Regions from separate parts of the Paraburkholderia steynii genome, predicted to be linked through region 1. Evidence: predicted binding sites of a transcription regulator. Region 1 holds the regulator's gene; each other region holds the start of a gene.
What was found. Region 1 encodes HrcA, which represses chaperone genes, less so after heat shock. Its sites were predicted from a motif close to TTAGCACTCNNNNNNNNNGAGTGCTAA; they were not measured.

Region 1 (10,475 bases):
TCGCTGAAATTCAAATAGATATGGCCAAGAAACGGCGGCAGTTTAACGGGACTTGCTCGATGAGCGTTGCGCCGATACAACATGCCGGCCGCGCGTCAACGGTGCAAGTAAGGGTGCGCACGCCGTATTTCAAGGCTCCCGCCGATGCTTTTTGCACCTTGCAGGGGCCGGGAAATCTGGCGTAACAAGCATTTCGAGCGCGACATCATATTGAGATTGAGCGCGCTGCGCGAGTGTCCTAAACTCAACTAAAGCGTCCGAAAAGGCACGTTAACCCTAATCTGACGTACGGCTTACTACCAGCTGAATCGCCCGTTTCCGCTTGCAATCTCCATGGGGGAGTACCGTGAAACTGACCTTCGCTATATCGGTGGTCGCATTGGTACTCATCGCAGGCACCACGACCATCTGCATGTCCGGCGTCGTCAATGAACACACCACCGAATACGGTGGCGTTCATGCGACGATGGAACAGCTGTTCAACCCTCACGCGAAAATTTGTCGATGACGCGTCTATCGCGCTTGGTCGGCCGCCCTTGCAATTCGGCGGCTGGCTCGCGATAGGTCTTGCGCCGCTCGTTCTCTTGCTGGCGCTTCTGCCTGCCCTCTTCGGTTTCCACGTAAAGCGTCTGCGCGACGCTCGCTGGCCCGCGCACGTCGCAGACGCCGAGCACCTGGATCTGCCAGACAATCCGTTCGATCTCGATCTCGACCAGATCGCCGACCCGCACATCCTTGGCCGGCTTCACCGTCGCGCCGCCGATCCGCACCCGGCCCTTCTCGACGGCATCCGTTGCCAGCGAACGCGTCTTGAAGAAGCGCGCCGCCCACAGCCATTTGTCGATGCGCAAGCGAGCGCCCGGTTCGGTAGAAATCTTGTAGTTCATCAGTCCTTCTTCAGGCGCTTCCAGACGCCATGAGCCGATACACGAATGCAGATTGCATGCCGGACACGGAAAAAATCAGGCGACGGACGCGCTTTGGGGCGCGCTTACCTGCACGGGCCAGCCTTGCAGATGCTGCGCGACGATCTCGCCGAGCGCCGCGATCCAAGCGGACGACGCGTTCAGGCAGGGAATGGCGTGAAAAACTTTCCCACCCGCATGCACGAATTCGTCGCGCACTTCCATGCCGATTTCCTCGATCGTCTCCAGACAATCCGCCGTAAAGCCCGGACAGAACACGTCCGCGCGATGCACACCCGCCGCGCCCAGCTCCTTGAGCGTCGGCGCCGTATAAGGCTGCAGCCATTCGGCCTTACCGAAGCGCGACTGGAACGTCACGCGGCATTCCACAGTTGTGAGCCCGAGCGCGTGCATCAACAGCGACGCCGTCTGCTGACATTGCTCGTGATACGGATCGCCCAGATCGAGCGTGCGCTTGGGCACGCCATGAAAGCTCAGCACCAGCTTGTCGCCCGCCGCAAAGTCCGGGCGGCCGTGCGCATGCCAGTAATGGTTCACCTGCGCCGCGAGCGCCGCGATATACGCGGGATGATCCGCGTACTGGCGAACGGTGCGGATTTCCGGCTGGTTGCGCATCCGCTTGAGCGCGGCGAACGCGTCGTCGAAAGCCGTGGCCGTGGTCGACGACGAATATTGCGGGTACATCGGCATCAGCAGGATGCGTTCGGCGCCCGCCAGCTTCAGCTGGTTGAGCATGGCGGGAATGCCGGGCGTGCCATAGCGCATCGCATAGTCGACGATCACCGTGTAGTCGTTCAGGTGCAGCAGATGCCGCAGCCCTTCCACCTGCTTTTCCGTATGCACGCGCAGCGGCGAGCCTTCAGGCATCCAGACGGCCGCGTACTTCTTCGCCGAGGCGACGCCGCGAAACGGCAGGATCAACAGACGCAGAATGATTTGCCACACGAACGACGGAATCTCGACCACGCGCGGATCGGACAGAAACTGCGCGAGATAGCGCCGCACGGCGGGAGGCGTCGGCGCATCGGGCGTGCCGAGATTGATCAGCAACACGGCGACACGATGTGCCGCAGCATTCTGCGAGGGCCGCTCGAGGTCGAAGCGCATAGGCAAAGGGAAGAGCCGCGCAAGCGCGCGGCACGCAATGAATCGGGAAGCCCATTATAGCGGCGCGGTCTGCCGCCGATACCTGGCCGTTCGGCCAATTGGCACGGCGAAAAACGCCGCGCATGATGAACACCATGCCGGGCTCGACGCTACCCCTGGCTGAGCGTCATCGAAAGCAGGCGCGCCGTGATGTCGACGATGGGAATCACGCGGTTGTAGGCCATGCGCGTCGGGCCGATCACGCCGAGCGTGCCGACGATCTTGCCGTTCACTTCGTACGGCGCCGTCACCACGCTCATTTCCTCGATCGGGACGAGGTTCGACTCGCCGCCAATGAAAATCTGCACGCCTTGCGCGTGGCTCGACACATCGAGCAACTGAAGGAGACTCGTCTTTTGATCGAATATATCGAACAGCTTGCGCAGCCGCGCCATGTCCGACGAAAGGTCGGCCACTTCGAGCAGATTGCGCTCGCCGGAAATCAGCACGGTTTCGCCCGTATCGGTGATGTCCGTGCTCGCGGTGACGGCTGCGTGCATCAGCGTCGTCATGTCGCCGCGCAGTTCGTCGATTTCTTCGCGCAGACGCAGGCGCACCTCGTCGAACGACAGGCCCGCGAAGTGCGCGTTGATGTAATTGGCTGCCTCGGTGAGCTGCGACGGCGAGAAATCGCGCTGCGTCGCCATGATGCGGTTCTGCACGTCGCCTTCCGGCGTCACGATGATCAGCAGGATGCGCTTGTCGGACAGGCGCAGAAATTCGATCTGCTTGAACACATGGCTGCGGCGCGGCGTCAGGATCACGCCCGCGAACTGCGACAGGTTGGACAGCACGCTCGCGGCGGCCGCGACCACCTTCTGCGGCTCGCCCGGCTGCAGCGTGGTCTTCACCGCGCGCATCACGGCGTCTTCGTCGGCGGCCGACTCGACGGTGAGCATGGTGTCGACGAAAAGCCGGTAGCCTCGCGGCGTGGGAATGCGTCCCGCCGACGTATGCGGACTGATGACGAGCCCCAGTTCCTCCAGATCGGACATCACGTTGCGGATCGTCGCCGGGCTCAGTTCGAGCCCGGAGTACCGCGAAAGCGTGCGCGAGCCGACCGGCTGACCTTCGGCGATATACCGCTCGATCAGCGTTTTCAGAAGGGTTTGTGCGCGAGGATCTAGCATGGCGAAAAATTTTAGCGTAACCACCGCATCGCGGCGAGCGCGCGGCGGCACGCGGCGCGGCGGCTTGACAGCCGTGCGCGCCCTGCGCGGCACCCCGCCCGCGCCCAAGCCGCATCGCATGGATCCAGACAGTCGTCACATCTGTCGTGAGGACTTCACCATTCTAACGATAATCGGGCGAAGGCTGGCCGGCATCGCGCGTCCGTCGCGTGTCAGCCCCGGCGGGCGTGCCGCCGCCTTCTACGGTTCTTTTCAGGTCGCACCTATGGTGTAATGCCGGCATGCAAGCTAACAGCCAGTTCAAGACCGTTGCGCTCGTCGGGCGCAGCAATACGCCGGGCATCGGGGAACCGCTGACCGCGCTCGCCGCGTGCATCGGCAAGCTCGGCTTCGACGTCGTGTTCGAGGCGGAAACCGCGCAGGAAATCGGTGCGACGCAATGGCCTGCGCTGCGCCCGGCGGAAATCGGCGCGCGCGCGGACGTTGCCATCGTGCTCGGCGGCGACGGCACGATGCTGGGCATCGGCCGGCAACTGGCGCCGTACAGGACGCCGCTGATCGGTATCAATCACGGCCGGCTGGGCTTCATCACCGACATCCCGATCACCGACATGCGCGAGATCATCCCGCAGATGCTGTCGGGCACCTTCGAGCGCGAGGAACGCGTGCTGCTCGAATCGCGGATCATGCGCGACGGCCAGCCCATTTACCATGCGCTCGCCTTCAACGACGTCGTCGTGAACCGTTCGGGCTTTTCGGGCATGGCGGAACTGCGCGTCTCCGTGGATGGCCGCTTCATGTACAACCAGCGCTCCGACGGGCTGATCGTCGCGACGCCGACGGGCTCGACGGCTTATGCGCTGTCGTCGCAAGGGCCGATTCTGCATCCGCAGTTGCAGGGCCTCGTGCTCGTGCCGATCGCGCCGCATGCGTTGTCGAACCGCCCTATCGTGATACCGGACGACTCCAAGGTCAGCATCCAGATCATCTCGGGCCGCGACGTCAACGTGAACTTCGACATGCAGTCGTTCACCGCGCTCGAACTGAACGACACGATCGACGTGCGCCGCTCGCGCCATACGGTGCCTTTCCTGCATCCCGTCGGCTACAGCTATTACGCGACGCTGCGCAAGAAGCTGCACTGGAACGAGTATCCGTCGCACGAAGACGATCCGCGCGACTGAATGCTCGCCAGCGCCGCCTGCTGCAAGTCCGAGCGTAACGACAACACCACACCAACTCACGCCAGCCACGCCACACAGACGAGCCATGCTCCGCCACCTCTCGATACGCGACTTCGTCATCGTCGCCGCGCTCGATCTTGAATTCGACAGCGGCTTCACAGTCTTTTCCGGCGAAACGGGTGCCGGCAAATCCATTCTCATCGACGCGCTTGCGCTGGCGCTCGGCGCACGCGCCGACGCGAGCGTCGTGCGCAACGGCGAGGCACGCGCGGACATCACGGCCGAGTTCGACACGCATCCGGACGTCGACGCATGGCTCGATGAACAGGCGCTTGCCGCCATCGAGACGGAGCACGGCAATACGGTGATGCTGCGCCGCGTGGTCGACGGCAACGGCCGCTCGCGGGCTTTCATCAACGGCACGGCGGCGACGCTCGCGCAATTGCGCGAACTCGGCGAAATGTTCGTCGATATTCACGGCCAGCATGCGCATCAACTGCTGATGCGGCCCGATGCGCAGCGCGAACTGTTCGACACGCATGCCGGGCTGCTCGACACGAAAGCCGCTGTGACCCGCGCGTGGCGTACCTGGCGCGATGCGGCGCAGGCCGTCGAGACCGCGCAGAGCAAGGACCGCGAGCTACAACTCGAACGCGAGCGTCTTGCATGGCAGCTCGCGGAACTCGACAAGCTCTCGCCGCAGCCCGGCGAGTGGGAAGAGATCAACGTCGAGCACCGGCGGCTGTCGCATTCGGCGAATCTGATCGACGGCGTGCAGGGCGCGCTGTCGGCGCTGTCCGAATCGGACGAAGCGATGCTCGGTCATCTGTCGTCCGTCATCTCGAAGGTGCGCGATCTCGCCGAGATCGATCCGGCGCTGAACGACGCCCTCGCCGCGCTCGAACCCGCCGAAATCCAGTTGCAGGAAGCTGCCTACTCGCTGAGCCACTACGCGCAGAGGCTGGAACTCGATCCCGACAGGCTCGCCCAGGTTGAGAAGCGCCTCGACGCGCTGCATTCGGCGGCTCGCAAATTCCGGCTGCAACCGGAAACCCTGCCGCAAGAACATGAAGAGCGCCGCGAGCAACTCGCGAAGCTTGACGCCGCCGCCGATCTCGACGCGCTGCGCGCCGCCGAGGCAAAGGCGAAAGACGCATATCTCGCCGACGCGAAGGTGCTGTCGAAGGCGCGCGCGAAAGCCGCGAAGGCGCTGGGCGCTGCGGTGACGACGGGCATGCAGGAACTGTCGATGGCGGGTGGCAGCTTCGAAGTCGCGCTCGTGCCGCTGCCCGACGGCGGCGCGCATGGCATGGAACAGATCGAATTCCGCGTCGCGGGCCATGCGGGTGTGCCGTTGCGGCCGCTGGCGAAGGTGGCCTCGGGCGGCGAACTCGCGCGTATCAGTCTCGCGCTTTCGGTGATCGCCAGCGCGGCCAGCCCGACGCCGACGCTGATCTTCGACGAAGTGGACACGGGGATCGGCGGCGGTGTCGCGGAAGTGGTCGGACGCCTATTGCATCAGCTTGGCGAACAGCGCCAGGTGCTTTGCGTGACGCACCTGCCGCAAGTCGCGGCGCGCGGCGATCACCACTTCCAGGTCGCGAAGAGCAGCAAGGGCAAGAACGGCACGGTCAGCACGGTGACGTCGCTGGACAAGACGAGCCGTATCGAAGAAGTCGCGCGCATGCTGGGCGGCCTGGCAATCACGGCCACCACGCGCAAGCACGCGAAGGAAATGCTCACCACGGCTTAAAACGCCTGTCGTGGCGCGGAAGGCGCGGGCTTCAACGCTCCGCGCCGCCGCGCAGTGTCATCCAAACACCCGCCGCCACAGCCGCAGCACGGCCTCGCGTTCGTTCTCGACGGCATGCGGCTCGACGCGAGCCTTCTCCATGCCGTCGAGCCGCAGCTTGTGCTGCAGCTTCCGATACGTCCGGTAAGCCGCGCCCACGGTATCGGCCTCCTCGCCGCTCATCAGCCCGAAGCGCGACACCTCGCGCAACAGCGCGATATTGCCGGTATTGCGGATCAGCTCGGGATCGCGCGCCGCGTGCAGCAGCACCCAGTACTGCACAGTGAACTCGATGTCGACCATGCCGCCGCGATCGTGCTTCAGATCGAACAGTTCGGTCCGGTTCGGATGCCCTTCCTCGACACGCCGCCGCATATCGACGATCTCGGCGGCGAGCGACGCGGCTTCGCGCGGCGTCGTCAGCACCTGTTCGCGGATCGCCTCGAACTGCGCGCCGACGGCGGGATCGCCCGCGCAGTAACGGGCGCGCGTCAGCGCCTGATGTTCCCAGACCCACGCCGTGTTGGCGGCATCGCCCTCGCGCAGCTGATAGCGGCGGAACGCGTCGAGATCGGTCACGAGCAGGCCCGATTCGCCGTTCGGACGCAGCCGCAAGTCGACGTCGAACAGCGTGCCCGCGCCCGTCGCCGTCGTGAGCCACGTGATCAGGCGGCGGGTGAAGGTTGCGTAGATGTCGGATGCGTTGTCGTCCGGATCGTCGTACAGGAAGATCAGGTCGAGGTCCGACGCGTAACCGAGTTCCTTTCCGCCCAGCTTGCCGTACGCGATGATCGCAAAGCGCGGCACCGCGCGATGGCGCTTGGCCAACTGGTTCCAGACGGCCTCGATGGTCACGTCGAGCACGGCATCTGCGAGTTCCGACAAACGGTCGCTGACATGCTCGACGCTCAGCTTGCCAGCCAGATCGATCAGCAGAATGCGGAACACCTCGGCCTGATGCGCGTGACGCAGCAGATCCATCTGCTGCTCGACGCCGTCGGCGGCGGCGAGCCGCGCGCGCAGCGTGCGCTTGAACTCCGGCCAGTCGAACGGGCTCGCCATCGCTTCGTCGTCGAGCAGTTCGTCGAGCAGTTGCGGATGGCGGATCAGGTAGCCCGCCGCCCAGCGCGACGCGCCCAGTACCGACAGCACGCGATGCAGCGCCTGCGGATACTCAGTCAGCAGCGCAAGATAGGCGCCGCGCCGCCCGATCGCTTCGAGCAGATCGAACAGGCGCACGAGAATATCGCCGCGCCGCTCGGCCGGCTCCAGCGTGTGTGCCGCCTCGAGCGCGCGCTGCGCGACGATGTCGAAGCGTTGGCGGCTGCGCTCCGCAAGCCCCGCATAGCGCGACGACTGCCACACAGCCTTCAGGCGCGCGAGCAACTCGGCGGGATGCTCGATGCCGAGTTCGACGAGCCGCGCGGCGAGCGCTTCATCGGCGCTGTCATCGACGAGTGCGCTGCTCCAGACCCACACGGCCGCGCCGTCTTCGCGCGCGCCGCAGCCGCCTTGCCCGCTCACCTTGTCGGCGAATATCTGGTCGAACTGCTGTTCAACCAGCTCGCGATGCGCTTCGAGCTTCGTCATCAGCGACGCGTAATCATCGAAACCCATCGCCTGCGCGAGATGCGCGCGCTCGGTGGGATCGACGGGCATTGCGTGCGTTTGCGCGTCGTTTCGATACTGCAGACGGTGTTCGAGGTTGCGCAGAAACAGATACGCGCTCGTCAGATCCGCGCACACACCCGGCGAAATGAGACCGCGCGCCGCCGCGTGGCGCAGCACGACGAGCGTCGGACGCACGCGAAAACCCGCGTCCTGGCCGCCGCGTATCAACTGGAACACCTGCGCGCTGAATTCGATCTCGCGGATGCCGCCGCGGCCGAGCTTGATATCGTCGGCCTTGTCGGGGCGCATCGACGCGCGCCGCTGCGCCTCCTGGCGAATCTGCAGATGCAGCGAACGGATCGCGCTGATCACGCCGAAGTCCAGATAGCGCCGGTAGATGAACGGCTTCACGATCGCGTCGAGCTGCTTCGACAGCCGCCGCGCCGAATCGCTGGCGTGTTCGGACACGAGCCGGCCCTTGATCCACGCGTAGCGCTCCCACTCGCGGCCCTGCACGTAGAAATACTCTTCGAGCATGCCGAGGCTGCACACGAGCGGCCCCGAGTCGCCGTTCGGCCGCAGCCGCATGTCGACGCGAAACACATAGCCGTCCGCCGTCACCTCGGCGAGCGCCGCGATCAGCCGTTTGCCGAGGCGCGTGAAGAAGTCCTGGGTGGCGATGGGCGAACGCTGGCCGCCCGTCGTCTCGCCGTCGTCCTCATAGACGAAGATCAGGTCGATATCCGACGACACATTCAGCTCGCGCCCGCCCAGCTTGCCCATTCCGACCACGCCCAGCGACAGCCGCTCGCCCTGCGTGCCGCGCGGCTCGCCATAAAGCGCTTCGAGATCGGCGCTGACTACGGCCATCGCGCGCTGGACCGTCGCTTCGGCGAGATCGGTCATCGTGCCCGTCACTTCCGCCACGTCGGCTGCACCGGACAGGTCCCGCTCCATCACGGCGCAGAACACTTCTGCGCGAAGCTGGCGCAGCGCCTTTTTCAGTGCGTCTTCGGAGAGTTGCGCATCGGGCGTCGCGCGCAGAGCGTCCGTCAGCGCGTCGAGACGCTCGTCGATCCGCTCGCGGCTGATGGGCGCCTCCGCCAGCGCCGCGACGCGCGACGCGAGACCATCGTGCGCCGCATAGGCACGCGACGCGTAGTGCGAATAGCTGGAACTCAACAGGGATGGTTCGGTCATCAAAGATCTGGCTCGCTGGTTGCTTGGGTTCCTGCCTCGGGCCGTCGCAGCCGGAGCTCGCTCGAGCTGCCGACACCCCGTGTGGCCTTGTCCACACAGGCCGTACCTTAAGTCCGTGGCCGCTGGCCCGTGTGATACATTTCGTGGTTAGACCGCAAAACTAACATACGCCTACCCCGTCGCAGCATGTCCGAGCGAAACTCATCCGCCGACCCGCACGAAGCTGGACGCGTCAAGCCCGTAGGCGGACACGATCACGCAGTGCTGCGGCACACGCTGCGGGTCCTGCTTGGCATCGCGCTGTTCCTGTATTTCGTTGTCGTGCTGGCCGTTCTTGGCCTGCGCTACATCGTGCTGCCGCACGCCGATTCGTTTCGTCCGAGAATCGAGGCGGCCGTCTCCGAAAAGATCCACGCCCAGCTCAAGATCGGCAAGATCGCGCCGCACTGGACGGGCTTCCAGCCCGGCCTCGAAGTCACCAACGTCACCATCACCAACCGCGACGGCAAGGTCGCGCTGAACATTCCGCACGCGAGCGCGACGGTGTCGTGGTCATCCGTCTGGAAGCTCGCGCCGATCCTGTCGAGTGTGATCGTCGACAAGCCGGATCTGCTGATCGAGCGCGAGACGGACGGCTCGCTGACGGTCGCGGGCGTGATGGTGCCGACCACGCATTCCGGCAACGACACCTTCAGCACGTGGCTGCTGCGCCAGGAGGCGATGATCCTGCGCGGCGGCACGCTGCGCTGGCACGACGCGCGCCGCGACGCGCCTGAGATCGCGCTACAGGACATTCGCCTCGCGATCCTCAGCGACGGCTACGATCACCGGCTCGCGCTGCAGGCGCCGCCCAACGGCAAGCTGCTGTTCGGCCCGCTTGACTTTCGCGCGCACTTCCGGCACGCGCGCCTCGCCGCGATGGGCAAGCCGATCAACTGGACGGGCGAAGCCTACATATCGGCGGGGCCCGTCGATCTGCCGACGCTCGCCCGCTACATGGACTTCCCGATCGAAACCTACGCGGGCCGCGTCGACAACGCGATCTGGCTGCAGTTTGCGCAGGGCCGCGTGCGCTCGGCCTCGGGCGAACTGTCGGGCAACAACATCGCGCTGCGCGTGAAGCCGACGCAGCCGAAGCTCGACGTGCCCGTCGCGAGCTTTTCGTGGGCAGTCGCGCACGACGGGGACGAGTGGACACTCGACCTGAACAACCTGCGCGCCGAACTCGGCCAGCCGCCGCTCGACGACGGCACGCCCGTGGCCCGCATCCTTGCGCTGCACACGCTGTCGAGCCGCTACCGGATGCCGAGCATCCAGCACGGCCAGCTGATCAGCATTTCGGGCGATCGCGTCGATCTGGGCGTGCTCGTGGAATTCAGCCGCGCGCTGCCGCTCCCCAAACGCATTCTGAACAACCTCGTGCGTTTCAACCCGCGCGGGCTGGTAGCGGACTACACGATTGAAGTCGAGCGCGGCAAGCCCGATT
Region 2 (10,475 bases), on a different contig from region 1:
GATCGTCGAAGCGCTGAAGGGCCGCACGGCCATCATCCGTACGCTCGACGTCGGCGCGGACAAGGAAGTCGATTACCTGACGTTGCCGCCCGAACCGAACCCGGCGCTTGGCCTGCGCGGTATCCGTCTCGCGCAGGTGCGCCCGGATCTGCTCGAAGATCAGTTGCGCGGCCTGCTTGCAGTTCAGCCCGTCGGCAAGGTGCGCATCCTGCTGCCGATGGTGACGGACGTGGGCGAACTCGTGCGGCTGCGCAAGCGCATCGACGAACTCGCCGCCGAAGCGGGCCGCGCCGAGAAGATCGAAGTCGGCGTGATGATCGAAGTGCCGTCGGCGGCGCTGCTCGCCGATCAGTTGTCGAAGCACGCAGACTTCCTGTCGATCGGCACCAACGATCTCACGCAATACACGCTCGCCATGGACCGCTGCCAGCCGGATCTCGCCGCCCAGGCGGACGGCTTGCATCCGGCCGTGCTGCGCCTCGTTTCAGCGGCGGTGCAGGGCGCCGACAAGCACGGCAAGTGGGTCGGCGTGTGCGGCGCGCTGGCGGGCGATCCGCTCGCGGTGCCGCTGCTCGTGGGCCTCGGCGTGACCGAACTGTCCGTTGACCCCGTATCCGTGCCCGGCATCAAGGCGCGCGTACGCAAACTCGATTATCAGTTGTGCCGTCAGCGCGCCCAGGACGCTCTGGCGCTCGAATCGGCACAAGCGGTAAGAGCCCTGAGCCGCGAAATCTGGCCGCAAGACTGATGGCGCTTGCGTCGCAACCAGTCTGAAAAGCCAGATCCGTCAGCTCGACATTTCAACCAGCATGTAAAGCAATTACGCAACTACACGAGACAAAGGAGTGGAGGTATCAATGGATGGAAATCCGTTTCTGAAGATTCAGCGCCTTGGCCGCGCACTGATGCTGCCGATCGCGGTTTTGCCCGTCGCCGGCCTGTTGCTGCGCCTCGGCCAGCCCGATGTGTTCAACATCAAGATGATCGCCGACGCGGGCGGCGCGATCTTCGACAACCTGCCGCTCCTGTTCGCGATCGGCGTCGCTGTCGGCTTTGCGAAGGACAATAACGGCGTTGCGGCGCTGGCGGGCGCGATCGGTTATCTGATCGAAGTGGCCGTGATGAAGGACATCAACGACAAGCTCAACATGGGCGTGCTGTCCGGGATCATCGCCGGTATTGTCGCGGGGATGCTGTACAACAAGTACAAGGACATCAAGCTTCCCGATTACCTCGCGTTCTTCGGAGGGAAACGCTTCGTGCCGATTGTCACGGGGGTGGCGTGTCTGGTGTTAGGCATCGTGTTCGGCTACGCGTGGGCGCCCGTTCAGGCGGCCATCGACGCAGCCGGCCACTGGCTGACGACGGCGGGCGCAGTCGGCGCGTTCGTGTTCGGTCTGCTGAACCGTCTGCTGCTGGTGACGGGCCTGCATCACATCCTGAACTCGCTCGCGTGGTTCGTGTTCGGCTCGTTCACGCCGCCGGGCGGCGCCGCTGTAACGGGCGATCTGCACCGCTTCTTCGCGGGCGATCCGACGGCGGGCACGTTCATGACGGGCTTCTTCCCGGTCATGATGTTCGGTCTCCCCGCAGCGTGTCTTGCGATGTTCCACGAAGCGCCGAAGGAGCGCCGCGCGATGGTCGGCGGCCTGCTGTTCTCGATGGCGCTGACGTCGTTCCTGACGGGCGTGACGGAGCCGATCGAATTCAGCTTCATGTTCCTCGCGCCTGTGCTGTACGCGATCCACGCGGTGCTGACGGGTCTGTCGCTCGCGATCTGCTCGGCGCTCGGCATCAAGCTCGGCTTCACGTTCTCGGCGGGCGCGATCGACTACGTACTGAACTACGGCCTGTCGACGAAGGGCTGGGAAGCGATTCCCATCGGCATTGCGTATTCCATCGTCTACTACGGTCTGTTCCGCTTCTTCATCCGCAAGTTCAACATGGCAACGCCTGGCCGTGAGGCGGAAACGCCGGAAGTGGCCAATGAGTCGTACGCGTCTGCTGGTTATGTAGCACCTGTCGAAGGTGCGGCGGCAGCGTCGGGCACGCGCGCGCAGCGTTATATCGCGGCGCTGGGCGGTGCGGCGAATCTGTCGGTGGTTGATGCTTGCACGACGCGTCTGCGTCTGTCGGTGGTGGATTCGGAGAAGGTGTCGGAGAACGAGCTGAAGTCGATCGGCGCGCGTGGTGTGTTGAAGCGCGGTGGCGGCAACGTGCAGGTGATCATCGGACCGGAAGCGGACATGATCGCCGATGAAATCCGTACGACGATCGCGAGCGGCGGTGCGGTGGCGGCTGTTTCGCCTGCTGCTGTGTCGGCCAAGCCGGCTGCTGCTGCCGCTTCGACTCCCGCTGCGGCAACGGGCAACGGCCCGCTCGATCCGGACCCGCTGCGTTGGCTCGCCGTGTTCGGCGGCGCGACGAATGTCGTTTCGCTCGAAGCCGTCGCGGCGACGCGTCTGCGTATCGTCGTGCGCGATGCGTCGGCCGTCGATCGCCAGCGTCTCGACACGCTGAGCGTCGCGTGGGTGTCGACGGATACGTTCCACATCGTCGTCGGCGACGATGCGCAGCGTTACGCGCAGCAGTTGTCGACGCGCCTGACGGCAACGGCGTGACGTTCGTCTAAGCCTGAGCCTTTGGCAAAGGAAATCGGCGCCCCGCGGGGCGCCGATTTTCGTTTACCCGCCTACCGTTTATCCGGATCGGCGTCCGGGTCGACGGCGTTGTTCGCTTCGAGCCACATCACGTTGATGATGCCGAGCGCGAGCGCAAGTCCAATACCGAGAATCCAGCTGAAGTACCACATGGTTCGTTCCCTCTTGCGCGCGGCGTGTCAGTACATCGAATGATGGTTCTGTTCGATCGTGTCGGCCGTCACTTTGCCGCGCATCACGCGATACACCCAGCTCGTGTAGATGAGTATCAGCGGCAGAAAGATGATCACCGCGATCAGCATGATCTGCAGCGTCATCCGGCTCGACGTCGAATCCCAGACGGTGAGGCTGCTGCGTCCATCGAGCGACGACGGCATGATGAACGGAAACATTGAAAAGCCCGCCGTCAGGATCACGCCGATCACCATCAGCGACGTCGATAGAAACGCGCTGCGCTCGAAACGCGAACTCGCCAGCAGGAGCGCGAGCACACCGCCCACGACGCCCGCAATGGGCGCGGCGACCATCCACGGATACATCGCATAGTTCGTGAGCCACAGGCCCGGCGCACCGATCACGTTTTTCAGCAGCGGATTCGCGACGGTATCGAATGGCGCGGGTTCGGTGATCTGATAGCCGCCGACCAGCGTCGCGACCAGCACGCCGCCGATCAGAAACAGCGCGACCGCGACCAGCGACGCAATGCGCAGCGCAATCGATGCGCGCCGCGCGACGACGCCATCCGCCTTCATCTTGACGAACGCCGCGCCGTGCGCGACCAGCATCGACACGCTCAAGACGCCGCACAGCAAGGCGAACGGATTGAGCAATTCGAAGAAGCTGCCTTGATAGGTGACTCGCAGATCCTGATCGAACTGGAACGGCACGCCTTGCAGCAGATTGCCGAACGCGACGCCGAACACCAGCGCCGGCACGAAGCCGCCGACGAACAGCGCCCAGTCCCACGCAGTGCGCCAGCGCGGATCATCGCGCTTGCCGCGATAGTCGAAGCCGACCGGGCGGAAGAACAGCGCGAACAGCACGAGCAGCATCGCGAAGTAAAAGCCCGAGAACGACGCGGCGTAAACAAGCGGCCACGCGGCGAACATCGCGCCGCCCGCGGTGATCAGCCAGACCTGATTGCCTTCCCACGTCGCGCCGACGGTGTTGACGACAATGCGCCGCTCCGCATCCGTTTTGCCGATGAACGGCAGCAGGATTGCTGCGCCCATGTCGAAGCCGTCGGTGAGCGCGAAGCCGATCAGCAGCACGCCGATGAGCACCCACCAGATCACTTTGAGGGTTGCGTAATCCATAGCGATGTTTCCTCGTGTTTTCCTGCGACGGCAAGGGTGTCACTGTCGATGCTGCTCATGCCGCCGTGTTCGCGCCGACCGCCGGCTTCGCGGTCTGCTCGTGGTGGTAACGCCCTGTATGCAGCGACGAAGGCCCGAGCCGCGCGTACTTGAACATCAGCGTGATCTCGATGATGAAAAGCGCGGTGTAGAACACGACGAAGCCCGCGAGGCTCAGATACAGATCGCCCGCTGTCAGGCTCGACGCCGATAGCGAAGTCGGCAGAATGCCCGCGATAGTCCACGGCTGGCGCCCGACTTCCGCGACGATCCAGCCGAACTCCGCCGCGAGCCACGGCAGTGGAATCGCCCACACGGCCCAGCGCAGGAACCAGCGACGGTTGTCGCGCAGCAGCGAGCGTTGCGCGCAGAAGAAGAACGCGAGCACGAAGGTCGCGAGGAACAGGATGCCAAGGCCGACCATCAACCGGAACGACCAGAACACGGGCAGAACGGGCGGCACGGTTTTCTTTGCGGCCTGTTTGATCTGTTCGGCGGAGGCGTCGGTGACGTTCGGCGTGAACTGCTTGAGCAACAGGCCGTAGCCGAGGTCCTGCTTGTGCTGGTCGAAGGCGGCGTGTGTTGCGTCGCTGGCGTCGCCTTGCTTGATCTTTTGCAGCGCGTCGTACGCGAGCATGCCGTTGCGGATGCGTGTCTCGTTGCGCGCCATCAGTTCTTTCAGACCAATGACAGGCTCGTCGAGCGAACGCGTCGCGATGATGCCGAGCGCGTACGGCACGCGCAACGCGTAGTCGGTGCGCTCTGCCTGCTGGTTCGGAATGCCGACAATCGTGAACGGCGCGGGCGGCGGCGCGGTTTCCCATTCGGATTCGATCGCGGCGAGCTTCATCCGCTGCACTTCGCCCGTGGTGTAGCCCGATTCGTCCCCGAGCACGATCACGCATAACGTGGACGCCAGCCCGAAGCCGGCCGCGACGGCGAACGAGCGCAGCGCGAAGTCGATGTCGCGGCGCTTGAGCAGATACCACGACGACAGCCCGAGCACGAACATCGACGCCGTCACATAGCCCGCCGACACCGTATGCACGAACTTCACCTGCGCGACGGGATTGAAGATCACGGCGAACAGGCTCGACAGCTCCATGCGCATCGTTTCGTAGTTGAACTCCGCGCCGACCGGGTTGTTCATCCAGCCGTTCGCGATCAGGATCCACAGCGCGGACAGGTTCGAGCCGAGCGCGACGAGAAACGTGACCATCAGATGCTGGATGCGCGACAGCCGGTTCCAGCCGAAGAAGAACAGCCCGACGAAGGTCGATTCGAGAAAGAACGCCATCAGCCCTTCGACGGCCAGCGGCACGCCGAAAATATCGCCGACATAGTGCGAGTAGTACGACCAGTTGGTGCCGAACTGGAACTCCAGCGTGAGACCCGTGGTGACGCCCATCGCGAAGTTGATGCCGAACAGCTTGCCCCAGAACTGCGTCATGTCCTTGTAGATCGGCTTGCCCGTCATCACGTAGACGCTTTCCATGATGACGAGCAGCCACGACAGCCCGAGCGTCAGCGGCACGAATAGAAAGTGATACAGCGCCGTGACGGCGAATTGCAGGCGAGAGAGATCGACGACGTCGCTAGCGGGCATGGTTGGCACCTTGATTCGAAGGCGGCGCTGGGACGGATACGGGCACCGACAGCAGCGCCTGGGCGACCTGCGCAGGCGGTAGCGACATGTTCTGCGCCTGCGGGTGATTGAAGAACGCGAACTTGAGCGCGAACAGAAGCGCGAATTTGATCGCGAGCACGATCACGATGTCGCGGGCGAAGGTCGGACCGCGAGCCCACGCGACGATGCGGCTGGCGAGCGTGCGGCGGGTGGCATTCCTGTGATTGAGCGTTATGGCCATGTTTTATGGGCAACGACATCGCGCCGGTTGACCCGGCAGGACACAGTGCGCATCACTCGCGGCACTGGCGCATGCACAACCATTGTAGGAATGGGATGGCGGACGGGGCCGCGTCATCGTGTCGCGAGGTGGTCCGTCTCTATCACTAATAATTTACGTACTGCGCGAGGTCAAGGCAATGTCTCGACAATGACGCGTATCTGCGCAATATTTGACGACGCGCAAGAAAAAGCCCCGCCTTCGTGCGAAGAGCGGGGCTCTGTTTCGAAACGGGGGCGGCCGGTAACTGGCGCGCGCCCGCTGCTTCTCTGAGGTTACGCGTACTCGGCCAGCGCGGTGCGCATTTTCTTCATCGCGCTTGCTTCGATCTGGCGAATCCGCTCCGCCGATACGCCGAACTCGTCGGCCAGTTCGTGCAGCGTCGAGCCGCCCGAACCGTCGTCTTCCACCTGCAGCCAGCGTGCTTCGATGATGCGGCGGCTGCGCGGATCGAGCGATTCCAGCGCGCTTGCGATGCCGTCGCTATGCAGACGGTCACGCTGACGCGCGGCCAGCACGGCTGTCGGCTCGCTGTGCGAATCGGCGAGATAGGCGATCGGGGCGAATGCTTCTTCGCCGTCTTCGACCTGGCCTTCGAGCGCGATATCGCCGCCCGACAGCCGCGTTTCCATCTCGGACACTTCCTCGCGCTTCACGTTCAGCTCTTTGGCCAGGCCCTCGATCTCGTCCGGCGTGAAGGACTGCAACCCTTGCTTGTGGCTGCGCAGGTTGAAGAACAGCTTGCGTTGCGCCTTGGTCGTCGCCACTTTCACCATGCGCCAGTTGCGCAGGATGTACTCGTGGATTTCGGCCTTGATCCAATGCATTGCATAGGACACGAGGCGCACGTTCTGCGTCGGGTCGAAGCGCTTCACGGCCTTCATCAGGCCGATGTTGCCTTCCTGGATCAGGTCGGCATGCGGCAGACCATAACCGAGGTAATTACGCGCGATCGACACGACCAGTCGCAGGTGCGACAGGACTAGCTTGCGCGCCGAGCCGAGATTGTTTTGCTCGCGGTACTCGGTGGCGTACTGGCGCTCTTCCGCCGGCGTCAGCATCGGAATCCGGTTTACGGCCTGGATGTAGGCGTCGATGTTGCCCAGCTGGCCGGGCAGAAGAGAAGCGTGCGAGAGCGCCAGTGCACCTGCCGGAGCGGCCTTAGCCGACGACGGGCTCAGAGTACTCGGGAGGGTCAATGTGTTGCTCACGTAGCAGACTCCTTTATTCAGACAAATGTCCGCCAAAGCGGACCACGATGGATGTTAGCACTCTCATTTACCGAGTGCTAATACTTAGAAGCCATAGGGGCATGCAAGTTCCCTCTTTCCTATCGAAAATGCACGTTCAATAGCATCGTACCTCATCTGCGGGTTTGGCACCGAACGCTTAGCATTCCTCGGCTGCGGCATGATTCTGAAATCGTCGGTAAGATTTTTTCGGAAACAGAAGCAGTGATTTGTGAGTTTTCAGTTGTTATTAAAGGGTCAGATAGTTGCTTCTGTCTCTAGAATGTCGCTGCACGTTGCCCCTGCTAAACCTCGTACTCGGTGGACGCACGATGGAAAAAAAGAACAATTCCTCGTCTAATCTGGCACTTAAATGTGCCGTCGCTGCAGCGCTTTTCGGCGTATCGGGTCTGGCTTCGGCGGACCAGTTCGGCGTTCAGATCGCGGGCGGTCTCGCCGAGCACCACGTTCGAAAGCTCGACCTGGGCTTCGTCTGGGACCCTAATCTGACCTGGTGGGAAATCGGCGACTGGCATTTCGCGCTGATCGGCGAGGCGCACGCCGCGTGGTGGCATACGGACGAAGGCAACGATCACGACAATATCGGTGAATTCGGCGTGACGCCGGTCGTGCGGTTCATCAAGGGCTCGGGCGCGATCCGTCCATTCATCGAGGCGGGCATTGGTGTACGGGTTTTGACCCATCCGAGTATCGCGTCGAGTTACACGCTCAGTTCCGCATTCCAGTTCGCCGACATGGTGGGCGTCGGAGCGCAATTCGGCTCGCGTCAGCAGTACCAATTTGGCTACCGCTTTCAGCACATCTCCAATGCAAGTATCAAAGAGCCGAATCCTGGTATAAATTTCCAGCAGATTTACGTGCAGTACAACTTCTGACGACCGCTGCCGTTGTCGGCGCCGTCGTCGATAGGGGCGAACGCGATGCCGGCAAAAGTGATTGAAGCGATTCGCGGGCTCGAGCGCGATCGCTTTCGCGCGATGGTGGAAGGAAACGGACAGCAGCTCGACGCGCTGCTGTCGGATAGCGTCATTTACGTCCACACGAACGGCAAGCGCGAGTCGAAGCAGCAGTTCATCGACGCCATCACGGCCGGGCGCCGCCGCTACCGCCAGATCGAGGTGCAGTCGCAGGACGTGCTGCCTGTCGGCCGCGAGACTTGCGTCGTCACGGGGCGCGCGCTGATCGAGATGGAAGCGAATAGCGGCGCGCTGCTCTTTCCGATCGCCTACATGGCGATTCAGGCGCAGGAAGACGGCAAATGGCAACTGATCGCGTGGCAGGCGACGCGTTGCGCAATCGAGTGAAGCGGATCGCACCATCACTCTTTATCTGACGGAAGCCGCCTCGTGAGCGGTCCGTGCGTGCCGGCGACGGTTGAATCGCCGGCGTTTGCGCTTCTGCGGTCTTGTCTGTTCGTTTTTGCCTTGCCTCGGTTCGCCGTTACGTGACTGCTTGCCGTTACGCCGCGACGCGCCGGTCGACAGCCGCCCAACCCGCGCGATTGACGCCGCTGACTACGGCATCGACGACAGCCGTCATTTCATCCTCCGCTACGCCGATGCCGTGACGCATCGGCTGCTCGCCCACGCGGCTGGCGACGAACACGACCGTGCGGCCGTCCGTGGTGCGCGCCGTCTCGAACGATGTAATTTCGATGGTTTGCTTCGAAGCCGTCGCCATTTCTTGCGCAACGGCCTTCGCATACGCTTCATGACCGTCGACGCTCGCCGCCGCCGTCGCGGGCACGGCAATCTCGCGCTTGTTCCAGCGCACCGTCGATCCGCTGACGCGCTGCGCCGGACCGTCCGCCTCGAAATATTCGCGGGTAAAGAGCGCGCAGATCGCGTCGCCCGTCACTTCCTCGCCTGACTGATCCGCCACCGTCTGCACCGCGTGGCTGAATTCGATCTGCACGCGCCGCGGCAACACGAAGCCCATGCCGCGCTCGACCAGATACGTCGCGCCTCCTTTGCCCGACTGGCTGTTCACGCGGATCACGGCGTCGTAGCTGCGGCCGACGTCGGCGGGATCGATGGGCAGATACGGCACTTCCCAGACGGCATCGGGCTGTTGCTGCGCGAAGCCCTTGCGGATCGCGTCCTGATGCGAGCCGGAGAACGCCGTGTAGACGAGATCGCCCGCATACGGATGACGCGGATGCACGGGTATCTGGTTGCAGCACTCGACCACGCGGCGCACGGCATCGATGTCCGAGAAATCGAGGCCGGGATCGATGCCCTGCGTATAGAGATTCATCGCAAGCGTCACGATATCGACGTTGCCCGTGCGCTCGCCGTTGCCGAACAGACACCCTTCGATACGGTCCGCGCCCGCCATCAACGCGAGTTCGGCTGCGGCGACGGCCGTGCCGCGGTCGTTATGCGGATGCACCGACAACACGATGCTGTCGCGATAGCCGAGATTGCGGTCCATCCACTCGATCTGGTCGGCGTACACGTTCGGCGTCGCGGCTTCGACGGTGGCGGGCAGGTTCACGATCATCTTGTGATCGCGCGTCGGGCGCCACGTCTGCGCGACGGCGTCGCAGACTTCGCGCGCGAACGGCAACTCGGTCATGCTGAAGGTTTCGGGCGAATACTGGTAGGTCCAGTGCGTCTGCGGACGGGCGTCGGCATGTTCGCGGATGATCCGCGTGCCTTCCACTGCCAGCGCCTTCACCTCTTCCTGCGACAGCCCGAACACGATCTTGCGGAACGACGGCGCGATCGCGTTGTACAGATGGACGATCGCGCGCGGCACGCCTTCGAGCGCCTCGAACGTGCGCGCGATCAGGTCGGCGCGCGACTGCACGAGCACTTCGATGGTCACGTCGTCAGGAATGCGCTTTTCGTCGATCAGCTTGCGGACGAAATCGAAGTCGGTTTGCGACGCCGACGGAAAACCGACTTCGATCTCCTTGAAACCGATCGCGACGAGCATCTCGAAGAACTCCGTCTTCTGCGCGATGCTCAACGGCTCGATCAGCGACTGGTTGCCGTCGCGCAGATCGGTGCTCATCCAGATCGGCGCGTGCTCGATCGTACGGGTGGGCCACTTGCGGCCGGTCAAACGGACGGTGGGGAAAGGGCGGTACTTCTCGGCAGGGTTGCGCAACATGTTGAGGCCTCGTTCGATTCGTCTAGTCGTGTGCTGGGTGAGGTGGCGTCGAGCGGCTGGCGGGATGCCACAGATGCACGTCCCGCAAGCCGGGCGCTAGCGGGAGCAACGAACGGGCGCGAACAAACAGCGTCGTCTGAACGACGACGAAAGCAACGATCGGAACGGACGCCCATGCAACGTGCA
Region 3 (10,475 bases), on a different contig from region 1:
GCCACCGGCAAGGTGGATCGATCAGATCTGCACCATCTCGAAGTCTTCCTTGCGCGCGCCGCACTCGGGACAGGTCCAATTGATGGGAACATCTTCCCAGCGCGTGCCCGGCGCGATTCCTTCCTCTGGCAGACCGGCTTCTTCGTCGTAAATCCAGCCGCAGATCAGGCACATCCAGCTCTTATATTCCATTCTTGAGTCGCGTCGAAAAGTCCGGGGAAACGGGAGCCATGATGGTACCGTGTTGCCGCCCCGATGCCTAGCGGATGCGGGGTCCGAGCGGTCGTCCGCGACACTTTGCGGCGTTATGTGTGACCGGACCCGCGGACAGATGCGAAAAAATGCCTCGCACGCGTATAAGGCCGCATAATTGAGCCGTCTGTGTGGGCTTGGCGGGCGCGTTGCGCGCCGGTAGTGGCCCACGAACATTTCGCTCATCGACCACAAAAATTTCATGGCCAGCAACACCCCTCCGATCGTTCTCACCTTCGGCCTGTCCGACCCGACGGGCGGCGCCGGATTGCAAGCCGACCTGATGACGCTTGCCAGCATGGGTTGCCACGGCGTGTCCGTGCTGACCGGCTACACGGTGCGCGACTCGGCGAGCTGCGACGAGGTCACCGGGCTCGACCCCGAAGTCGTCGCGACCCAGGCGAGGATGCTGCTCGAGGACATGCCCATCGCCGCCTTCAAGGTCGGCGCCGCCACGCGCGCGGAAGTGGTCAGCGCGATCGCCGAGGTGGTCGCCGATTACGACGACATTCCGCTCATCCTGGCGCCTGACTTCACGCTCGATGACGAGCACGTGCTCGCCGCCGACGAACTGCGCGAAGCCATCGCCGATCTGCTTGCGCCGCAAACCACTTTGCTCGTCGCGGACACGACCGCCCTGCTCGCGCTCGCGCAGCCGGACGGCGATGCCGAAGCGCCGAGCCTCGACGCCGCGATCTCACATCTGCTATCGCAAGGTTGCGAGTACATCCTGTCGACGGAAACGGGCACGCACCGGCTCGTCAACACGCTGTTCAGCGAAGACGGACAGTTGCGGCAGGACATGTGGGACCGTGGGCAGCAGCGGATCATGGGCATCACCGATACGCTCGGCGCCGCGATCGCCGCGTTGCTGGCTAACGGCCAGGAACCGGCCGAGGCGGTCCGCGAAGCGCAGGAGTATCTGTTCCAGGCGATGCAGGCTGCGTTTCGGCCGGGGATGGGGGCTTATCTTCCGGATCGTTTCTTCTGGGCGAGAAGCAGCGATGATGAGGTGCCGCTGGGTGGCGGGTCGGATGCGTCGCCGGGTGAGGCGCGGCACTAAATCCTGCGGCCCACGCAACGTTGCGCGCAGCCGTGAGAATCATTCCAGTCAAGCGTTATTTCGCAAACCACGTATTACAGCAGTAATTTTCTGTTACAGCAGTCCTATTTCTTAGATACTACAATTACGGATTGTAATTATTACCGCTGCCTGTTGATGCCTCGCCCGACGCCAGTCGCCAAGGCAGGCCCAACGGCAGACCGTCGATCCCCTGACGGAAACATACGGACAATCCGAATTGGAAGACCTTCGCCCCAGCGCCGCGGCCGCCGTTTCCGAGCCGCGTACCCGCTGCGCCCAAAACAGCGCACCAAATGGCCGCGTCGCTCGCGATGAGCAGGACGACCGCCCGTCCGTCGAGCGCATGCAGCCGTTTGTACAACGCTTCAACGGCACCATCACCGGCCGCGACCGCGCATTGATGCTCGGGCACCGGCCCGTTACCGTATGGCTCACGGGCTTATCTGGCGCCGGCAAATCGACGATCGCGTTCCGACTGGAGCGCGAACTGATGTCGATGGGGCACGCGTGCTATGTGCTCGACGGCGACAACGTCCGCCACGGCCTGACAAGCGATCTCAGCTTTTCGAAAGAAGACCGGCGAGAGAACATCCGCCGGGTCGCGCACGTCGCGCAATTGATGAACGACGCGGGGCTGATCGTAATCGCCGCGCTGATTTCGCCGATGGGTGAAGACAGAGCAATGGCCCGCGCCATCATCGGAACCGACAGTTTCGTCGAGACTTATGTGTCCGCTTCAGCAAACGATTGCGCGAAGCGTGATCCCAAAGGGCTGTATGCGAAGGCCCAGGCGGGAACCATCACTTCGTTCACTGGCGTGTCCGCGCCCTATGAACCTCCGCCAAACCCCGACTTGCTTGTCGATACGACCACGCTGACAGAAGTGGATAGCGTGTCACGCGTGCTCGATCATTTGCGCCAACACTTTCTGCTGCAACGCTGAACGCTTCGCGTGCATGACCGCTAGCTAAACCTGAAGCACCAAAAGAAAAACCCGCATTTCTGCGGGTTTTTCTTTTGGCACGAGAAGCGCGCCTCGCGGCGCGCCTCCCACATGCATTTCCAGTTACCCGGAAATTACATGTCCATGCCCATGCCGCCCATACCGCCGGGCATGCCGCCACCCATCGGTGCGTCTTCCTTCGGCAGTTCGCAGACAGCTGCGTCCGTCGTCAGCAGCAGGCCAGCAACCGAAGCTGCGTTCTGCAGTGCCGTACGCGTCACCTTGGTCGGGTCGACGACACCGGCTTCCACCAGGTCACCGTACTCGCCCGTTGCTGCGTTGTAGCCATAGTTGCCCGTGCCGGCTGCAACTGCTGCCACCACGACGCTGGCTTCTTCGCCGCCGTTCGTGACGATCTGGCGCAGCGGCTCTTCCATTGCGCGCAGAACGATCTTGATACCTGCGTCCTGGTCAGCGTTGTCGCCCTTCACGCTACCGATTGCGCTGCGTGCGCGGATCAGCGCGACGCCGCCGCCAGCCACGATGCCTTCTTCCACAGCTGCGCGCGTTGCGTGCAGTGCGTCTTCAACACGTGCCTTCTTTTCCTTCATTTCGACTTCGGTCGCTGCGCCAACCTTGATCACTGCAACGCCGCCTGCCAGCTTGGCAACGCGCTCTTGCAGCTTTTCACGGTCGTAGTCCGACGTCGCTTCTTCGATTTGCGTGCGAACCTGCTTCACGCGCGCTTCGATGCTTGCTGCTTCGCCAGCGCCGTCGATGATCGTCGTGTTTTCCTTGCCCACTTCGATACGCTTCGCTTGACCCAGTTCGTTCAGCGTTGCCTTTTCCAGCGTCAGGCCGGTTTCTTCAGCGATGACCTGACCGCCCGTCAGGATCGCGATGTCTTCCAGCATCGCCTTGCGACGGTCGCCGAAGCCCGGAGCCTTGACAGCAACGGTCTTCAGGATGCCGCGGATGTTGTTGACGACCAGCGTAGCCAGTGCTTCGCCTTCGACGTCTTCAGCGATGATCAGCAGCGGACGGCCAGCCTTCGCGACCTGTTCCAGAACCGGCAGCAGATCACGGATGTTCGACACCTTCTTGTCGTGCAGCAGCACGAACGGGTTGTCCAGAACGGCGACTTGCTTGTCCGGGTTGTTGATGAAGTACGGCGACAGGTAGCCGCGGTCGAATTGCATGCCTTCGACAACGTCCAGCTCGTCTTGCAGCGACTTGCCGTCTTCAACGGTGATGACGCCTTCCTTGCCGACCTTATCCATCGCTTCAGCGATGCGATCGCCGATCGACGTGTCGCTGTTCGCCGAGATCGCGCCGACCTGTGCGATTTCCTTGTTGGTCGTGCAGGGCTTGCTGATCTTGCGCAGCTCTTCGATTGCTGCTGCGACGGCCTTGTCGATGCCGCGCTTCAGGTCCATCGGGTTCATGCCCGATGCGACGTACTTCATGCCTTCGCGAACGATCGACTGGGCCAGAACCGTTGCCGTCGTCGTGCCGTCACCGGCGTTGTCGCTGGTCTTGGAAGCAACTTCCTTGACCATTTGCGCGCCCATGTTCTGGAGCTTGTCCTTCAGCTCGATTTCCTTCGCGACGGAAACACCGTCCTTCGTGACCGTCGGGCCGCCGAAGCTGCGTTCGAGAACAACGTTACGGCCCTTGGGACCCAGCGTGACCTTCACTGCGTTGGCGAGAATATTCACGCCTTCAACCATCTTGGCACGGGCGGAATCGCCGAACACGACGTCTTTAGCTGCCATCTTCTAACTCCTTGAATTCTTGAGAATGAACCGGGACAAGTGATTACTTGTTGACAACGGCCATGATGTCTTCTTCGCGCATCACCAGCAGTTCGTTGCCGTCGACCTTGACGGTCTGGCCTGCGTACTTGCCGAACAGGACGCGGTCGCCGACCTTGACGTCGAGCGCGATCAGGGCGCCCTTGTCGTCACGCTTGCCCGGGCCGACTGCCAGAATTTCGCCTTGATCCGGCTTTTCTGCTGCGGCTTCGGGGATCACGATGCCCGACGCGGTCTTGGTTTCCTGATCCAGACGCTTGACGATCACGCGATCATGCAAAGGACGAAGGTTCATGGATAGATCCTCTCTTGATTGGGACTGAAGAACGCTGAGGTATGCCGGCTGGCGCCGCCAACCAGCGGAGTTGTTAGCACTCTCGTGCGGTGAGTGCTAATTATATGGACGAGGGATTACAAATTCAAGAAGAGACGGATGATATCGCCCCACCGTCGGTCGGCGCGGTTCGACCCGACTGCGGAAAAGTCGGTGAGTTAAAAATAATTCATTACAAACAACAACTTACAGAAATCAGACAGATTGCGGACCGGGCGAGAAAGACTCATGGATGCTGCACTGCTCTCCAACTAGTGGCCACTAGGTGAAATCCCGTAATCGTTGTTCGTGCCGGGCTTGACGCACTCCCCCGCCTGATCTGGCCCCACACGTTGACGCCGCGATCGGCGTTTTGCGTCGCGCACTCCGTCCGCTAGTCACAAGCCGATGCAAGCGACGACACCGTGCAAATCGGCCAGGAACCCGGTGTCTGAAAAGCGCCGCATCCGGCATCCGAATACTGTGCGATGACGCACAGGTACATCGGACCGCAATCGATAAGATCGACCCGAAATCGTAGATATCCGAACTAAACGGACGGGGAAGGCAAAGTCCGTTTGCGGCTTTCATACGAACGCCAGACATCGTCACGATACGGCTCGGAACCCCGTTTCCCGATGGAACCGGATGCAGCCATTAAAGGTTGAATGATGACCAACGCCATCCACGCTGTCCGTCAGTTTCAGCCCTTCCTCGAATACCTCCAGGAAGGAAAGCAAAGCCGCACGCCAAATCCGCATGTCGAAAAAGCCGATCTGATGACGATCGAGCCGTCCAGTCATGTCGTGATTTCGCGGGAAGGCCGACAGAAGCTGGCGGCCGAGAGGCAGACAGAGCAGCAGTTCGATTGGGAACTATAGGTTTGACTGCGCCGCGTCTATCCGTCGTTGCCGTCTAGCACTTGCCGGGCGGCGGCGAACAGAACGAACGTGGAACGCAGTTTATCTGCGCCCACGCGACACACTCACTTCGTGGTCAACGACCCAACGGGCGAAAGGCTTCCCCCGTCCGAGCCGCGCATGGCGCTCGTCTGCGCATCGCCGCTATCGCGGGGCGGCGCCACCCAGGCGGCAGGCGCCGCGTTGTTCGCTGACGGACGGGCACTGTCCGTGGGTGTGCCCGGCGGCAATGGCGGAAGTGTCGGCAGCCCAGTCGGCAGCAGTCTCGTCGGCGCGCTGTTGGCAACGACTGGCGGCGGTTTGCGCGGCGCCGGCGCAGCCTTCTCGCCTAGCGGCTTCCATCCTGTCGACAGGATCGCCCGCTGAAGCAGAGCCTGAGCCTCCACGCTGCCGACATCGATCGCGAGCGCCTGGTTGGAGAGTTTGAATACACAACTCCATATCTTGTCGTTCGCACAGCTGTTCGCCACGCCTATCGCAACGTCACGCTGGTTCTCCCGATCCTTCACCTCGGTTTGCATCCGCAACGCGTCAGGATTGCCGGGTGCCAGCAACGACGCATTCGCCACGGCTGCTTTCGCTTGCGTCAGATCGTTTCGCGCGAGAGCCGCCCTTGCGTCGCCCAGCGCATCGGATACCGTCCGATGCGACTGCGCGCCGCCCGGCGCGCGAGATGCGACCGGCTGCGCGATCTTGTTGACGGCTGGCTGGCCCGTGACGTCCATCGAAGACACACCATCCTTCGACGGTGGCATGTACTGAGGTATCGAGCGGCTCGAAGCGTCCGCGCCTGTCGACAGTTCGCCGTTATCGGTGTCCCGCGTATGGCCGTGTCCGAGCCAAAGATAGCCGACCACGCCGAGCAGGGCCAGGCCGGCCAGAGGTATCGCGCCCCTCGTGACGATCCAGCGACCAACAGCTTGCGGCAGAGACAGCGGCACGACGTCCGGCGAAAATTCCGGCTCCCCTGCCCCTTGCCAGATGACGTTCGGCGCAGCACATTCCGTCGGGTCGTCGACGATTGCGGGTGCTCGGCGGGTTTCCGCGGGGACAGCCCTCAATTGCGCCTGAGCACGCTTTGGCCGATCGGCCTCGAGCGGGCGACTCACGCCGCAGTAGGGGCAGAAGTTGACATACTGGTACAGCACGCCGCCACAAGTACTGCAGGGCGTCGGAAACCTCAAGGCGGGCGTCGTTTCGGCAGACATGCTTGAACCCCAACCAATTGTGCGCGAGGCCATTTCGGCAGACTCAGCGTCGATCTGAAGACAGACAAAAGAGTGAGCGGAACTCGCCATCCACTTTCGCGGAGAAGCGGACAGCCCGGCCGCAGGGCCGGTAACTGCGCAACAGAGTGCTTTATCGCATGTCGCATCAAGCGACGGTGTTAGCTATCGCACATACGTTACGAACTCATAGAACAGAACGAATCGTGGTCTGAACTTTTCATGACCATATGTGGCGTACGGCTCTTTGCAGAAGAAACTGTGACGCCCGGCAAATGAAGAATCCCGGCCCCAAAAAGACATGGCGACCTTCCGGTCACAGAAGGTCGCCACGCTGCGCAGACGTCGATCAGTCGATAACGGAACGATGCATCGGCGTCCGCGTCATCGGGTAAGAACAGAAACTACGACAATGCATCAAACCCCACTATCCACCCGCACGCCCGCGCGAATCGGCTCGACAACGACATGGCTTTCCTTAGGCAGCGCCCATTCGAGCCACCGTGCGCGATGCAGCACCACCAGCCCGAACGCAAGCGCCGCCAGCACGCCGAACGTCGCAAAGCCCATCTGATAGCTGCCCGTGCCTTCCTTCGCGATGCCCATGATCACAGGCAGATAAAAGCCACCGATACCACCCGCCGCGCCGACGATCCCCGACATCAACCCGGTCTTGCCCTTCCAGCGCTGCGGCACCAGCTGAAACGTCGCGCCGTTGCCCAACCCGAAGCACACATACATCGCGATCAGCAACGCAATACCAGCCGACACCGGCGGCATCCACGCAGCGAACAGGAAGTCGCACAGCGAAATCGCCGCCAGCAGAATCACCAACGCGCGCACACCCGAAATACGATCCGCGACCAGACCGCCGATGGGACGCACCAGCGCACCAATACAAGCCAGCAGCGACATGAAGAGCCCTGCTTCGAGACGCGGCATCTGATACAGCGAAATCAGCAGCGTCGTCACATACGACGACATGCCGACGAAACCACCAAACGTGATGCTATAGACCAGCATCACCACCCACGTATCGCCCTCGACGAGCACGCTGCGATAGTGCTTCGGCAGCACCGCAATCGCGAGCAGCGCCCCGAGCACGGGCAGCAGCAGCACGCCCGTCTTGCCCGCGCCGAACACACCCGCATGCACGGCGACCACGAGCGCGACGAGACCCACCAGCGTCACGATGAAACTGCGCATCGCCTGCACGCCGCTGCCCGACTTCTGTCCAAGATCCTTCGCCCAGAAGAACAGCGCGATAGCGGCAAGACCCAGCAGCGGCAGCGCTGCGCCCGCAGCTTTCGCCCAGCCGAACTGATCGGCGAGCGCGGGGAACATGAAGCCGTCGAGCACCGCACCGATGTTGCCCGCAGCCGCCAGTCCCAGCACCAGACCCTGCACTTTCGGCGGATAGTTGCTGCCCGCCATCGGCAGCGCAACGGCAAAGCTTGCGCCGCCGACGCCCAGAAACACGCCGAGGATCAGCAGCAGCGTGTACGACGGCGTGCCCGGCATCAGCAGCAGCACGACGGAAGGAATCGCCGATAGCGCGATGCCCATCAGCGCGACGCGCCGTCCGTCGCAAGCCTGGTAGAGATTGCCGAGCGTCACGCGCAGGATCGCCGCACCGAGCACGGGCACCGCGACGAGGAAGCCCAGTTCTGCGGGCGACATCGCGATGTCCTTGTGAATGAACGGCGCGAGCGGCCCGAACATGACCCAGACGGTGAAGCCGGTATCGAAGTAGAGAAAGCACGCAAGCAGCGCGCGCCAGTTACCGCTCGCAAGCGAATTCAGCAGGTTTTTCATGGGTCTCTCTCATTGAACGAAAACGGGGCTGATGCGTGGGGTCGAGCAAAGAACTAGGGGAAAGCACGTTCGGTGGCGCGGGGCCGCGCGGACTGCGCGACGTGATGCGCCGGTTTGCGGGGCGTGCCGCGCCGCGACGATGCGTCGTCGCCGTCGCGATCGACGACGCTGTAGATCAGCGTGTCCATCTCCTTGATGATGTCGGCGAGCACCGTCGTGATGACGGCGAACTCGCGGCCGTACGAACCCGCGCGCGCCGCCGAAATGCGCGCATTCAACGCGACGATGTTCGCCTGCATCGAAATGCTCGATAACTGTTCCGCGATCGCGGCCTGACGGCGCTGCGTTGCTGCCTCGATACCGCGCATCTCGTTCTGATACGCAAGCGTGATTTCCTGCAGCAGTTCAAGCAGCGGCGTCGCTTGTGCGACGAGCGCATCCACATGCTCGCGTGTCACGTCGTCATTCGCCTCGACGCGCGCGACCGTTTCATCCGTCAACGCGATGAAGCGCTGCACGCGCTCATCCGCCTTGCGCGTGCCGTAATAAAGCTGCTGTAACGCTTCCGAGAACACGCCAGGCAAATGATCATTGCCGTTCACGAGCACGCGATGCGTCGCCGCAAACGTCGCGAGGCATTCGCGCGTGATCGCCAGCGCATTCATATCGCCATGCGACGCGAGCAACACATGCAGCACGATGCGTTGCGAAAGCATCCGCTGACGGCCAGACAGATTGATCAGTTCGCCGATCGTCTGCCCGGACACTTCACTGCGTTGCGTGGTGATCTGCTCGTTCGTCATGCTGGATCGCGTCGATGCGCGCTTTTCGGTTGCGCAAAAAAAAGCGTCCCGAAGCGCACGCGCGACGCCCGATCACATGGATCGAACGCTCCTCGCACGTTGCGTTTCGGGACGCCGTTGCCCCATCGGTCCGCTCGCACTGCGAGCGTCCCTGAAAAAAAACCGGAATTCGTTGAAGCCGCCGTTGGCTACGCGGCGGATAACGCAATAGGTATGCCATCAGCCTGTTTTCGGCCGATGCATGCGTATCGAAAGGGACTTGACGGCGCGCTTGCGGAGCGCGCAATCGCTTGCTGGACGGGGCGTGCGCGCATTCTTCGATTTTTCGCGCAATGCTTCTTGCCGCTACGTCCCGCCAATGAAAAAGCGCCCTTCTCAGGGCGCTTGTGCGCGCCTCAACGAAGCGCGCCAATGCTATGACGTGGTGCAGCGCACCACGGCCGTGCGCTCTGCGCTAGCGCCGGTCAGACCCCGAGACCACGTCGATCCAAACCGCGAGCACGAGAATGCCGCCCTTCACGATCATCTGCCAGTACGAGTCGACGTCGAGCATCGACATGCCGTTGTCGAGGCTCGCCATCACCAGTGCGCCGATCAGCGCGCCATACACGGTGCCCGAGCCGCCGCGCATCGAGGTGCCGCCGATAAAGCACGCCGCAATCGCATCGAGTTCGCCCATCGAACCCGCCGACGGCGAGCCCGCCGCCAACCGCGCCGTATTGATGAGGCCGCCGAATGCACACATCAGCCCCATCAGCGCGAAGATCGCGAGCTTCACGCGGTTCGTGTTGACACCCGACAGGCGCGTCGCTTCGAGATTCGAGCCGACCGCATAGATGCGCCGGCCGAATACGGTTTGCGTCGCGATGTACGTGAAAATGCCGAGCAGCGCGAGCAACAGCAGCACGGGCACGGGAATGCCGCCGTAACGGTTGAGCGTCGCGACGAACGCAAGCAGGATCAGGCCCGTCGCGACGATCTTCACGCCGTCCTGCCACAGCGGCACGACGCTCAGGTTATAGTGCTGGCGCTTCTGCCGCTGCCGCACCGTCAATGCGGCGAGCAGCACGAACAGCGCAACAGCGAGCGTGTCGCCCGCAATGCGCGGCAAATAGCCCTGACCGATAAAGACGAAGTCGTCGGACACCGGCGCGATCGTCGATCCGCCCGTCACGCCGAGCAGCACGCCGCGATACGCGAGCATGCCGCCCAGCCCGACGATGAACGACGGCACACGCAGATACGTCGACCACCAGCCGTTGAAAAGGCCAATCGCGACGCCAAGCAGCATCACGACGGGCAGCG

Region 2: the regulator HrcA is predicted to act here: its motif matches at 7,188-7,214, upstream of rpoH (RNA polymerase sigma factor RpoH).
Region 3: the regulator HrcA is predicted to act here: its motif matches at 4,462-4,488, upstream of BLT65_RS37685 (co-chaperone GroES).

What each region holds. Positions count from the first base shown of each region.
Region 1 covers NZ_FNDI01000010.1:93,215-103,689, forward strand. The annotation lists gene BLT65_RS47245 (hypothetical protein) at 347-508, shown strand; gene BLT65_RS19260 (RNA-binding S4 domain-containing protein) at 480-887, opposite strand; gene hemH (ferrochelatase) at 963-2,033, opposite strand; gene hrcA (heat-inducible transcriptional repressor HrcA) at 2,183-3,202, opposite strand; gene BLT65_RS46500 (hypothetical protein) at 3,201-3,476, shown strand; gene BLT65_RS19275 (NAD kinase) at 3,484-4,386, shown strand; gene recN (DNA repair protein RecN) at 4,472-6,139, shown strand; gene glnE (bifunctional [glutamate--ammonia ligase]-adenylyl-L-tyrosine phosphorylase/[glutamate--ammonia-ligase] adenylyltransferase) at 6,197-9,088, opposite strand; gene BLT65_RS19290 (YhdP family protein) at 9,176-10,475, shown strand, end outside.
Region 2 covers NZ_FNDI01000005.1:104,044-114,518, reverse strand. The annotation lists gene ptsP (phosphoenolpyruvate--protein phosphotransferase) at 1-748, shown strand, start outside; gene nagE (N-acetylglucosamine-specific PTS transporter subunit IIBC) at 858-2,621, shown strand; gene cydX (cytochrome bd-I oxidase subunit CydX) at 2,693-2,812, opposite strand; gene cydB (cytochrome d ubiquinol oxidase subunit II) at 2,840-3,976, opposite strand; gene BLT65_RS11450 (cytochrome ubiquinol oxidase subunit I) at 4,032-5,621, opposite strand; gene cydP (cytochrome oxidase putative small subunit CydP) at 5,611-5,883, opposite strand; gene rpoH (RNA polymerase sigma factor RpoH) at 6,198-7,133, opposite strand; gene BLT65_RS11435 (acyloxyacyl hydrolase) at 7,484-8,047, shown strand; gene BLT65_RS11430 (nuclear transport factor 2 family protein) at 8,093-8,476, shown strand; gene leuA (2-isopropylmalate synthase) at 8,631-10,289, opposite strand.
Region 3 covers NZ_FNDI01000031.1:68,046-78,520, reverse strand. The annotation lists gene BLT65_RS37710 (rubredoxin) at 22-192, opposite strand; gene BLT65_RS37705 (hydroxymethylpyrimidine/phosphomethylpyrimidine kinase) at 455-1,315, shown strand; gene cysC (adenylyl-sulfate kinase) at 1,680-2,279, shown strand; gene groL (chaperonin GroEL) at 2,414-4,054, opposite strand; gene BLT65_RS37685 (co-chaperone GroES) at 4,098-4,388, opposite strand; gene BLT65_RS37680 (hypothetical protein) at 5,078-5,287, shown strand; gene BLT65_RS37675 (hypothetical protein) at 5,392-6,534, opposite strand; gene BLT65_RS37670 (MFS transporter) at 6,970-8,367, opposite strand; gene BLT65_RS37665 (methyl-accepting chemotaxis protein) at 8,421-9,170, opposite strand; gene BLT65_RS37660 (sugar ABC transporter permease) at 9,625-10,475, opposite strand, start outside.